4 regions of the Lysinibacillus sp. NPDC097287 genome follow, and region 1 is predicted to be linked to each of the others. Evidence: riboswitches for the same ligand, from Rfam matches in the RefSeq annotation. Region 1 holds a riboswitch; each other region holds the start of a gene.

The links. Region 1 has a riboswitch for thiamine pyrophosphate ahead of tenA (thiaminase II). Riboswitches for the same ligand answer to the same signal wherever they lie in the genome.
Region 2: linked by a shared signal. The riboswitch ahead of thiT (energy-coupled thiamine transporter ThiT) and the one ahead of tenA (thiaminase II) in region 1 are both predicted to bind thiamine pyrophosphate.
Region 3: linked by a shared signal. The riboswitch ahead of thiC (phosphomethylpyrimidine synthase ThiC) and the one ahead of tenA (thiaminase II) in region 1 are both predicted to bind thiamine pyrophosphate.
Region 4: linked by a shared signal. The riboswitch ahead of tenI (thiazole tautomerase TenI) and the one ahead of tenA (thiaminase II) in region 1 are both predicted to bind thiamine pyrophosphate.

What each region holds. Positions count from the first base shown of each region.
Region 1 covers NZ_JBIWCX010000006.1:115,561-118,646, forward strand. The annotation lists gene thiM (hydroxyethylthiazole kinase) at 1-734, opposite strand, end outside; gene tenA (thiaminase II) at 731-1,405, opposite strand; TPP riboswitch at 1,493-1,591, opposite strand; TPP riboswitch at 1,665-1,764, opposite strand; gene mbcS (acyl-CoA synthetase MbcS) at 1,952-3,086, shown strand, end outside.
Region 2 covers NZ_JBIWCX010000010.1:100,310-103,395, forward strand. The annotation lists gene ACIQ2D_RS14740 (helix-turn-helix domain-containing protein) at 1-577, opposite strand, end outside; gene ACIQ2D_RS14745 (hypothetical protein) at 963-1,088, opposite strand; gene ACIQ2D_RS14750 (magnetosome magnetite crystal formation protein family) at 1,145-1,477, opposite strand; TPP riboswitch at 1,608-1,716, shown strand; gene thiT (energy-coupled thiamine transporter ThiT) at 1,859-2,419, shown strand; gene map (type I methionyl aminopeptidase) at 2,726-3,086, shown strand, end outside.
Region 3 covers NZ_JBIWCX010000016.1:11,369-14,454, forward strand. The annotation lists gene ACIQ2D_RS18295 (methyl-accepting chemotaxis protein) at 1-191, shown strand, start outside; gene thiC (phosphomethylpyrimidine synthase ThiC) at 249-2,027, opposite strand; TPP riboswitch at 2,178-2,292, opposite strand; gene ACIQ2D_RS18305 (AEC family transporter) at 2,353-3,086, opposite strand, start outside.
Region 4 covers NZ_JBIWCX010000004.1:198,154-201,239, forward strand. The annotation lists gene ACIQ2D_RS08390 (DUF5068 domain-containing protein) at 1-1,139, opposite strand, end outside; TPP riboswitch at 1,535-1,644, shown strand; gene tenI (thiazole tautomerase TenI) at 1,737-2,354, shown strand; gene thiO (glycine oxidase ThiO) at 2,338-3,086, shown strand, end outside.

The sequences.
Region 1 (3,086 bases):
AGACGATGTAGTTCATTAAGTACAGTTATTTGAAAATCACCAATATATTGTGTGATCGAATTGGCATTTTCAGCAATTTTTTTATAGGTCATTAACGTATCAGCTAGCTGTGCAAAAGGTTCATCTCCCGCGACATACGCAGCACCACAAATGGCACTTAGTAAGCAACCTGTACCTGTAATTTTTGTCATTTGGTGATGCCCACCTGCAATCCATTGTGTTTGTAAACCGTCAGTTATGAAATCCTGTTCACCAGTAACAATGACAATACATTTGTATTGTTGCGCAACTTTTTTTGCTTCATCCGATAGTGCCATTGAACCACTGCCGCTATCAACACCTTTTTGTTGCCAGCTTACATTCGCAATGGCAGCAAGTTCTCCAATATTGCAACGAATAAGGACAAATTTAATTTCTGCTAATAGTTGTTGTACTGTTTCTCGGCGGAAAGTCGTAGCGCCAGCACCAACTGGATCCAATATAACGGGGATACCTAGTGCATTTGCTTTTTTTCCAGCAAGTAGCATCGATTCTTTTGTCCGTTCATTTAGTGTACCAATATTGATTAATAAGGCAGACGCAATCGATACCATTTCTTCAACTTCATGTAATTCATCTGCCATGACTGGAGAAGCACCAATGGCTAATAAGCCGTTTGCTTGGAAATTTGCCACAACATAATTCGTGATACTATGAACAAGAGGCTGTTTTTTTCGAATAGCTTGTAAAATCATTGTACTCTCTCCGGAACCCAATTTTCCTTTGTCCAAGCCATTTCCCAAAATTGTAATTCGTAATAACAGCTATTTTTAAAATGACTCTTTAAGATCGCTAATTTTTCTGGAGAAGCTGCTGCAGCATAAGCGTTCATCATTGAAATTTGTGTTTGAATTGTTACTAGGAAATCCTCACTACTATACATAGCAATCCAATCTTCATATAGCTTAACACCAGGTTTTGCATCTTTGTAATACTGCCCTATTTCTAAATACAGCCATGGACAAGGCATCATTGCAGCAAATGCCTCAGCCACATCACCATTATGCACAGCACTGTACATGTGATTAATATAATTGATAGCACCTGGAGCAGGTTCACTTTGCTCGAGCTCCTCTTTGGTTACATTTAATTCTAAAAAAACAGAACGATGTAATTCGAGTTCAGCTTCATTAATGAACTTCGCCGTTTCTGTGTAGTACGCGAATTCTTCGGGTGTCTCACATTTAGCCGCTGCATATGCTAATACCTTTGCATAGTGCTTTAAATAATATGCATCTTGAATCATATAGTATTTAAATTTATCAATAGGTAAAGTCCCGTCAGCAATCCCTTTTACAAAGGGGTGCTGAAAACTTCCTTCCCAATAGATATCTGTTTCTTTTCTTAATTCATCACAAAATGTCATTATAAGTCCTCCTCTAATTGGTGAACGTAAGCATGCAAAAAAGCTCTTTTTGTTCGTGAAATACACGTAAAAAGAGCTTCTTCATCAAGAAAATGATGTACTGCTCCCTACGTCAGTATTAACTAACAGGTTCAAAGGGTCAGGTTTTACCTTCTCAACTCAAGATGAGTCCCCCCGCAATCAAAATATTTAGTTGAAAATTGGAACAAAAAAAGCTCTCCTATAAGAATGAGGAGAGCGTATGTACAAGAAAAGCACATCGTGATTGTACATTGCTCCCTACGTCAGTGTTAACTAACAGGTTCAAAGGGTCAGGTTTTAACCTTCTCAACTCAAAATGAGTCCCCCTGCAAACATTTGATTTGTCCACAATGTACCATACTTTCCCTGTATGAACAAGGGAAATTTCATTTTATATGAAAAGCGATGACTGATGCCATATGCAAGAGTATGATAGTTGTCATGACTTTTAATAATTAGAGTATTTTTCATTGAAAACTATAAAAATTGAGTTTTATAATGAGCCTAACAAAGGGGGCAATAATGATGAAACGACAAGATCTAATCGCACCAGAATGGTATAACATTGTAGAGGAATTTGAAAATTATGCACAAAATCCTGAGAAAAATGCATTAATTGTTTATAATGAAAACGAAGAAATTGACTATATAACATATGCAAGTTTACTAGAAAAAGCGAATCAAGCAGCGAATGTGTTAACAGCACAGGGATTAACAAAAGGGGATGTTATTCTCATTATGGTGCCTAGATCTATTGAGGCATATGTTGCATATATCGCTGCATTAAAGGTTGGTTTGGCTATTATTCCAAGCTCTGAAATGCTTAGAGCGAAAGATATTGATTATCGTATTTTACACGCTGATGCCAAGGCGGTCATTGCTTATGAACCGTATATTGCACAATTTGACGATGTTGAACATTTAGACGGTTTACAACAATTTGTAATCGGCCATGCACATTCACCGTGGCAACCATTATTTGAAAAGATGGAACAGCAACCTACAACTTTTATCAGTACAACATCGACCAAAAGTACAGATGTAGCATTTCTTGCGTATACGAGTGGGACAACTGGAAATCCAAAAGCCGCTATTCATACTCATAGTTGGGGCTATGCGCATTTACGTACGACGGCACCGAATTGGCTAGGTGTACAAGAAAATGACATCGTTTGGGCAACTGCAGCACCAGGTTGGCAAAAATGGATTTGGAGTCCGTTCCTTGCAACGTTAGGAAGTGGTGCTACAGCATTTGTTTATAAAGGTAAGTTTGATGCAGCTACGTATTTAACATTACTCGAAAAGTTCAAGGTTAATGTTCTTTGTTGTACGCCTACAGAATATCGCTTTATGACGGCGCTTGAAAATTTACGTGACTACAATTTAACAGAAGTTCGCCAAGCAGTATCTGCAGGAGAGCCGTTAAATAGTGAAGTGGTGAAAGTTTTTTCAACTACATTTGACTTGCAAGTGCGTGATGGCTACGGTCAAACCGAAAATACATTACTCGTTGGAACGATGGTTGGTATGGAAGCGCGTGTCGGCTCGATGGGCAAACCAACACCGGGTAATACGGTAGCGATTATCGATGATTTTGGTAATCCAGTTTCGGAAGGTGTTGTTGGTGATATTGCGGTACACAAAGAAACGCCTGCGCTAT
Region 2 (3,086 bases), on a different contig from region 1:
GTGTTAAAGAAACGCGTGTTAGGGCATCGTAAATTCGCTTGGACCGTTCATTTTGCGTGAATAGTTTTGCGTTTTCAATCGCAATAGATGATTGATTGGCGAATGCTTGTAGCATCATTAAATCGTTATTTTCAAATTGTGTATCGCCTGAGAAATTGACAATTGTTAATACGCCGATACACGTATTGCTTTTATCGAGAAGTGGTGCACAAACGGCGCTTTTGGGATAAGCAAAGTTACCAACTGCTTTTGTATAGTCTTCCTCATACAATGGGAATAAGTCGGACATGCTTTCTGTTACATCATCACTTGAATGGAACCTAAACGCTTTTTTTTGCGAAAATACTTTTCCTGTCATTCCTTCATTGGAAGCAAGGTGAATTTTCTTTAAATGAGCGAGATTATAGCCAATGGCATGTTTGGCAATCAGTCGATTTGTCCGAGTGTTTAGCATGAATAGTACGCCTGCATCGGCACCATCTATAACATTTAATACTTCACTCATCAGTTTTTCCAGCACTTGATTAATATCTAACGTTGAAGTAAGAACTTGCGCTGCATTGACTAAGCTTAGCAATTGTTTTTCGGTATTTATCGTAAACAGCTCCTTAATGTATTAATGATATTTATTGTAACTCGAAATGAGTAAATATTATTCGGAAAATTACCATAAATGAAAATTCATACAACCATCCATCAGAAGATCGTATCTATTCGATGAGTAGATTAACACATCACCAATAAATCAATGAAGGAGCTTATTCGCTCAAGGAGAGAGTCAAGTCGCTCAAGCAGAGGCTATAGCCTCTGCTTGAGCGTGGAGATGATTATAGGAACAGGGGAATTGTAGAAAGCTCTTCTCTTGGTAGGTATTTGAAGTGAATTTACTTATTATGAGTTGTAAAATAATGCAGACAATAAAAAAGCCATCCCCTGAATTGGGGATAGCTCTAGTGAACAAATTATTTTGTATATGTCTTTGTTGAAATAGGAGCCTTTCCTTTTTTAGCTTCTACAACTTTTCTTATGATAGGAATAACGATTGGTGCTAATTTAACAGCAGTTTTTACAACGTTGGATACTTTCATTTTATACCAACTCCCTTTTATCATTATTTCTACCTGCTTATTGTATTTATTAAACATTAACGGACAACGCGGACGGCTTGTATGATGTTCCAGATAATAATGCCGAGTGATACAAGTAAGTAAATAACAAAGGTAACCAGCCAAACAATGATGAGCGAATTGCCATTTGAAAATGGATCAGTAGTGTTAAAAGATATCGTTGAAAAGACGAATAGGATAAAGAAGACGATACCAAAAGCAACGGGAATTAAGTGTGATATGAGTGCTCGAATAGAGTGGCGCTTAACTTCACTATCCTTTGAAACAAAATAGACGACTAAAGGTACGATAAATGGTGCGAAAAAAATACTGAGATAACTAAATGCGGATAAGATTTTTTGATTCTCCATTAGTTGTCCCTCCTTTTTTAATATTTACGCACAAAAATCAGAAAAGTTTCAAAAAATTTTAGCAAAGAGATAGTTGTAATTTGGTAAGTGTTTGCGTACAATGATGATGTTCAAACAAAAATCTAGATGTAACGACCACAAGGGGTGCCGATGATGTCGGCTGAGATTGGGCACGTAATGCCTTCACTCTTTGAACCTGTAAGTTAACGCTTGCGTAGGGATTGTGGATAGAAACCGACACTTTAACGATGTGAGGCTCTGTCCTGGCATCGTTTTTTATTTTACCCATTTTAGTAGATTGCCAGACAGCTAAGCATTAAAGCAACTGATTTCTATTCCTGCTCTTGTATCCTACATCGGAACAAAGGAGAGAATAATGTTATGGACAAAAAAAAATTATTAATGCTGGTGGAAATTGCGATTTTTGCAGCAGTTGGGCTTGTGCTCGACCAAGTATCATTTAAAGTATGGGCACAGGGTGGCTCGGTTAGTCTTGTCATGGTGCCGATTGTATTAATTGCATTTCGTTGGGGACTTGGTGCAGGGGTAACAACCGGTCTACTTATTGGTGTTATGCAAACAATGTTCGGTGCTTATATCGTGCACTGGTTCCAAGGTTTATTAGATTATGGCATTGCCTTCACTGTTGTTGGTTTAGCAGCTATTGTACGTAAGCCAGTACTTGATGCAGCGGCGAATGCAAAAAAGGTGAAAATGGCAAATTATATTGTGATTGGCATTATTGTAGCAGGCTTTTTACGGTATGCAGCACATACGACTGCCGGTGCGGTGTTCTTTGCAGAATATGCTGGCGACCAAAATGCATGGGTTTATTCTATTATTTACAACGGAACGTATATGCTACCTGCGACAATTTTAACTGCGGTTGCTTGCGTACTATTATTTACATCCGCACCACAACTAATGCAACGAAAATCATAATTAATCAGCCGCGTGATCCCTAGAGTGATTGCGCGGTTTTTATCTTTTTTATGGGGTGTTTGAACACCCGATAAAAAAATAAAGCATCTGGCGGATGTCACAGATGTTTTGTGCGCGAAAGCGAAGCGTCAGCAGCAGATTTTTACAGCTGACTGACTTGCAACACGTAGGCCCAAGCACAATTCAAAATCTGGACGCAATAACGCCGAGGCGTTATTGGTATGCCAAATAACTCGGATTCCTCATCTTTATGCTGTAGTTGTGATATATTAAAGAGTAGACATTAGGATGAAAGGGACGTTAAAAATGATTGTAAAAACACAAGAAGAAATTGAAGCTTTTAAAAAAATAGGCCGTATTTGCGCTGAAATCCGTGAAGCGATGAAGGCCGCTACAAAACCAGGTGTGACGACACTTGAATTAGATGAGATTGCAGGGCGTATGTTTGCGGAGCGAGGCGCTGTATCAGGTCCTAAAGGAGAATATGATTTCCCAGGTTACACTTGTATTAGTGTCAATGAGGAAGTAGCACATGGTATACCAGGTAGCCGTGTGATTCAAGAGGGCGACATCGTGAATATCGACGTATCGGGTTCTTTAAATGGCTATTTTGCAGATACAGGTATTTCATTTGTAGTTGGTGAAGGCTATGAAGAGAAAGAGAAAC
Region 3 (3,086 bases), on a different contig from region 1:
CGACTGAAGAAGTGGCCGCTTCCATCAATGAAATGGCCAACCTTGCGACTCAAGCTTCCTCTGAATCTGAAGGAATTGCAGCTGCCACTGAAGAACAATCTGCCACAGTTCAAGAAATTAGCAATGTCGCAAAATTACTAACGGATGGCGCATTAAAAGTACAACAAGAAGTCAATAAGTTTAAAATCTAACAAATACGAGGCTTGTGTCTAAGATGAAAAATTATCCATAGATACAAGCCTCATTTTTTATTTATAAATCTGACTACCCGCCTCTTTAAATTCCTTCGCCTTCTCCTGCATCCCTTGATGAATAGCCTCCGTTGTATTCAAATCCTTATCTTTTGCATAATTACGAATATCTTGTGAAATTCTCATACTGCAAAACTTTGGCCCGCACATAGAACAAAAATGCGCAGTTTTTGCACCCTCAGCTGGCAATGTTTCATCATGGTATTCCACTGCTCTCTCTGGATCTAGCGACAAATTGAATTGATCACGCCAACGGAATTCAAACCTTGCCTTTGACAATGCATTATCACGTACTTGTGCGCCTGGATGACCTTTCGCTAAATCCGCCGCATGTGCTGCAATCTTGTACGTAATCACGCCCACACGTACGTCCTCACGATTCGGTAAGCCTAGATGTTCCTTCGGTGTCACATAACAAAGCATTGCTGTACCGAACCAGCCAATCATTGCTGCACCTATAGCAGACGTAATATGATCGTAACCTGGTGCAATATCTGTCGTTAAAGGCCCTAATGTATAGAAAGGAGCTTCCTTACATACTTCCAATTGCTTATCCATATTTTCCTTAATCAAATGCATCGGCACATGCCCTGGTCCTTCTACCATCACCTGCACATCATGCTGCCAGGCAATTTGCGTCAGCTCCCCTAACGTATCAAGCTCCGCAAACTGCGCCTCATCATTGGCGTCCGCTATCGACCCCGGGCGTAAGCCATCCCCTAGTGAAAAGGCCACATCGTACGCTTTCATAATTTCACAAATTTCTTCAAAATGTGTATATAGGAAGTTTTCTTGATGATGGAACAAGCACCACTGCGCCAGTATCGAACCACCACGTGACACAATGCCTGTAACACGACTTGCTGTCAGCGGTACATAGCGCAACAATACTCCCGCATGAATCGTGAAATAATCCACACCTTGCTCGGCTTGTTCGATTAACGTATCGCGATAAACTTCCCACGTTAAATCCTCTGCTACACCATTGACCTTTTCAAGTGCCTGATAAATCGGCACCGTCCCTACTGGCACAGCCGCATTACGAATAATCCATTCACGTGTCGTATGAATATGCTTACCCGTGGATAAATCCATAATATTATCCGCACCCCAACGTGTCGCCCACGTCATCTTTTCGACTTCCTCCGCAATGGATGAGGATACTGCAGAATTTCCAATATTCGCATTAATTTTCACATGAAAGTTCCGCCCAATAATCATTGGCTCTGCTTCTGGATGATTAATGTTAGATGGCATGATCGCACGACCTGCCGCAATTTCAGCACGCACAAATTCCGGCTCCATGTTTTCACGAATTGCTACAAACTCCATTTCCGACGTAATGATACCCTTTCTTGCATAATGCAGCTGTGTCACATTATGCCCTTTTTTCGCACGTATTGGCTTACGATAAAGAACTGGAAAAACATTATTTTTCATCCGTGGATCATCCATATTTCTGAAGCCGTTATCTTCAGGTCTAATCATACGACCTTCGTACTCTTCTACATCACCGCGTTCTCTAATCCAAGCACTACGTAACGCTGGCAATCCCTTTGTAATGTCAATGTTGTACGCCGGATCCGTGTAGGGACCACTCGTATCGTAAACACGCACCGGTGGGTTTTCTTCTTCCCCAAAACTACCCGTCGTCGGACTAAGCGCAATCTCACGCATCAGTACTAAAATATCCGGTCTTGACCCTTCCACATATACTTTCTTACTACCATCAAAGCTTGACATAATCGTAATGTTTTTCTCGTTAACTGTTGTCATGAACTTTTCCCGCTCCCTTTTAAAATGAATTTTCAGGACCGAACCCAGCTCACGAAAGCGAGTTACACTACTACAAAAGAAAAGCCGAATCCAAAAAAATATTGGATCCGGCTACGAATGTAAAGGTTGTATTGACCACAAAAAAAACGTTGTAGTCATCATTAACTTTCCCACGCTGGTATGAGCCAGATCAGGTCCAAAGGGTCAAGAAACTTCTATGTGTTTCCCTCTCAGCCCGACTCATCGGACTCCCCTAGTTAAGGCTATTCAGTTTGATGATAGTGTAGCAGAATGCACTAAGATATGGAAGTTATAGAACTATTTTTCAAGCAAATAATATTTCAGCTACATAGATAACAACTGTCACTGTTAGACAGCTCACAATCGTAGAAAACAATACAGTTTGCGCTGCTGTTTCCGATTCCACATCATATTCTAAAGCGAGACTTGAGCTATTCCGAGACGTCGGAAATGCACTTGCGATTAAGAGCGACTGTGCCACAACACCGTCTAAACCTAAAGCAAAAATAATAAGTAGCGCTACAGCTGGTCCAATTATCAATCTAGTAAAGCAGCTGACAAATACCGTTTTATTGAACATCGATTTTAATTCGAGTTGTGATAGCTGTGTACCGAGCGTAATAAGTGCTATCGCGATAAAGCTGTCTGCCACATGATCAATTGGAATACGGATAAACTGCGGAATACCAATATTGAAGAAATTCATCACCACACCAATCATAAGTGCATGGATAATCGGCATTTTGAGGAAATCCTTCACGATCGCTAATCCCGATTTAGTAGAAGAAATAAGATTGTACAGCCCATAAGTATACGTCGTCATATTTTGGAAGATGACAAGAATCACTTGAATAGCGACACCAATCGGCTGCGTCACAAAAATCATTTGCGCAACCGGAATACCATAGTTGCCGGAGTTAATGAGCACCACGCTATTTTTAAAGACCGCCGCTTCTGTTTTCGCAAGTCCAAGAACTTTGGCTATGAAGTGACTCAACACCATTTGACTGCCGATAAAAAGCAGTATGAATAACGCCA
Region 4 (3,086 bases), on a different contig from region 1:
TTATCTAACACAAATACTTGCAAGTAATCACGAGCTTCTCCAGGCTTAAGGTTTTCTTTATTATTAGGATGTTGTAACATACCTTCATTTCTTAAATATTGAGAGCCGTTATTTACTGTAAGTTTTGTACTTAGGAAGTTCAAATCAACTTCGCTCGTATTTTTATTGTCTAGCTTATATTTCACTGTTAATAAAGCTATACCATTTTTAAAATTTCCAAACCTAGGTGCTTCTTCAGCATTTGGTGTGAATTCTGCAATTTGATACCCATCCAATACGACATTCACATCAGCAAGTTGTTTGCTATCATTGATGTCGCTTTTTTCTTTCAGCATCTTCTTTTCACCCATGTTCTCAAACGTTACTCTATCTTCATAAAAAGCCGCGTTGCTCGATATTTTTTCTGCTCCCTCACCATCCAAAGCCAGATTAAATCTACCTTTTGACCCGAAGCCTGAACCAAAATCTCCTTTTTCTGCAAATGGAACTTGAATTGGAACAGACACAGTTCCTTGCTCTTTCATTTTTGCTAAATGTGTCGTGCTAAATGAGTATGCGAAATATCCTGTTACTTCTTCACCAGCTTTTAGTAAATAATCTGTTGTGGGACTTAACTCTGTTGATAATTGCTCTTCTTTAGGCAATAATTGATTATTATTTCCATAATCTTTTTCAGCACCAGTAAAAGTCATATATAAACTAGGCATATAGTAAACGTCTTTATCCTGATCATTCTTAACTGTATACTTAGCTAAAATGACACCACCGTCTGTTTGATCTCCAAATGGGATCTTAAAATCTGTGTGAAAATCATTTAACGCTACTACTGTATATCCATCTAGTGAAATAGTGACGTTTTCCATATCATGTACTTGAGGTTCATTGTTCTCATAAAGAACCTTCGTTGTACCTTGCGTTTCTTTCTCCATATATTTAATTAGTGAGGAAAAGTCATTCACACCTTTTGTTTCTTTATTAACATCTTCAGTGTCTACTTTTTCAGGCGTTTCTTGATCGGTATTAGCCGTCACTTCTTTTTTCTCTTCTTTTTTTGCTTCTTCTTCACTCTTTCCACAACCACTAACCATTAGTACAGTAACCATTAATAACGAAAAAAATACAAATAATTTTCTTTTCATTTTCACCCTCCAATGATGATATATCTACAAATTAAGCCCTGAACTAACCTTTATATTACAAATAAGGAGCCTGTTGACATCTTAATCCACCACCAGGGTAGAATTCAATATTTTCTGGAAATTTTATACTACTGAATCAATTTTATTCCATATTTTGTTTATATAAAAATACATAATAACCAATCAATAACTTGATAGTGGTGATTTTATACAATTTATCTGTTTATCACATTAAATTTTATCTTTCATTAACGAAAAAAGTCCTGATTTTATTAGAATTTTCTGATTTATGTTGAAATTTTTTTATCTTTATGATACTTTAACGAAGTATTAACCACAGCGAAATTACATTTGATACATGCAACTATTTACTATTTTAAGATAAAACTCTTCAATCAATTCACTAGGGGATCCCTTGATAAGGGCTGAGAATAAAGTAGCTACTTTTAAACCCTCATAACCTGAACAGATTCGTATCTGCGTAGGGAAGTGTTCATTGTTTTTGTGCTTTTTTGCGTGCAATTAACAAAACCACTTTCCTTTTACCTAAGGTTAGTGGTTTTTTTGCGTTGATTTAATACAAGGGAGCAAACAATTATGAAACTTATTGCCATATCTGATGATTCACATACAATTTACGAATTGGCTAGTAAAATTTCTAGCATCCATCATCTTGTCGATTACATTCACATTCGTGAAAAATCAAAAACGGTCCATGAAATTCTGTCACTCCTAAATCTTTTAGCACAACAAGGCGTAAACAAGGAAAAAATCGTTATTCATGATCGCTTAGATATTGCTTTACTAACTGATAACCCAAACATTCATCTACCATCGCATAGCCTTCCAGTGAAACAAGTCAGAGCTGCCTACCCTCACTTACGGATTGGTCGTTCTGTTCATTCAATAGACGAAGCCAAACAATCGGAGGCTGATGGCGCAGATTATGTGCTATATGGGCATTGCTTTGAAACAAACTGTAAAGAAGGTAAAGTGCCTAATGGTGTACATACCATCATCGACATAAAAAAAGAGCTACAAATCCCAATCTTCGCTATAGGTGGCATTACATCAGAGCGGGTACACCAGCTCCGAGAGGCACAAGCAAATGGAATTGCCATTATGTCTGGTATTTTCGCTTCAGACAATCCTTATGAATCAGCATTAATATTTTCGAAAAAATGTCAGGAGAATGCACATGAAAACAAAATATGATGTGGCAGTCATTGGCGGAGGCATTATTGGTTGCTCCATCGCTTACTATTTAGCCAAAGAAAACATCGATGTGGCTGTTTTTGAAGAAACACAAATTGCTAGTAAATCAACGCGTGCCGCTGCAGGAATGTTGGGAGCCCATTCAGAATGCGACGATCTTGAAATTTTTTACCCTTTTGCTCGAAGTAGTCAATTAGACTATTTCCAGCTCCAGGATGAGTTAAAGGAGCTTAGTGGTGTAAATATCGAACTAAGAAAAGGCGGGATTTTTCAGCTTGCTTACTCGGAGCATGAAAAAGATGAGCTTAGTGCCACCCTCGCCCTTCCCACGATCAGCTGGTACGACTGCACTGCAGTTAGGAACAGAGAGAATTCTGTATCAGAAGATATTATTGGTGCAGCTTACATTGAAGATGATGTCAATGTGCTCCCTCACTCTACCTGTCTAGCATTTAGTAAAAGTGCTCAAGTGTTTGGCGCTTCTATCTTTGAATTTACGCCCGTTCTTGCTATTCAAAAGGAAGATGATACTTACACGATTAAAACAAATAAAGGCACTTTCCAAGCCAAGACTGTTGTTGTAGCAAATGGTGTTTGGAGCTCAAGCTTTTTCCACCAACTTGGGTTACATCATACACTCTCTCCTGTCAAAGGTGAATGCATCTCTGTTTCAAGTGAACAGCCGCTTCTAAAACACACATTATTTCATGAACACTGCTATATCGTACCGCG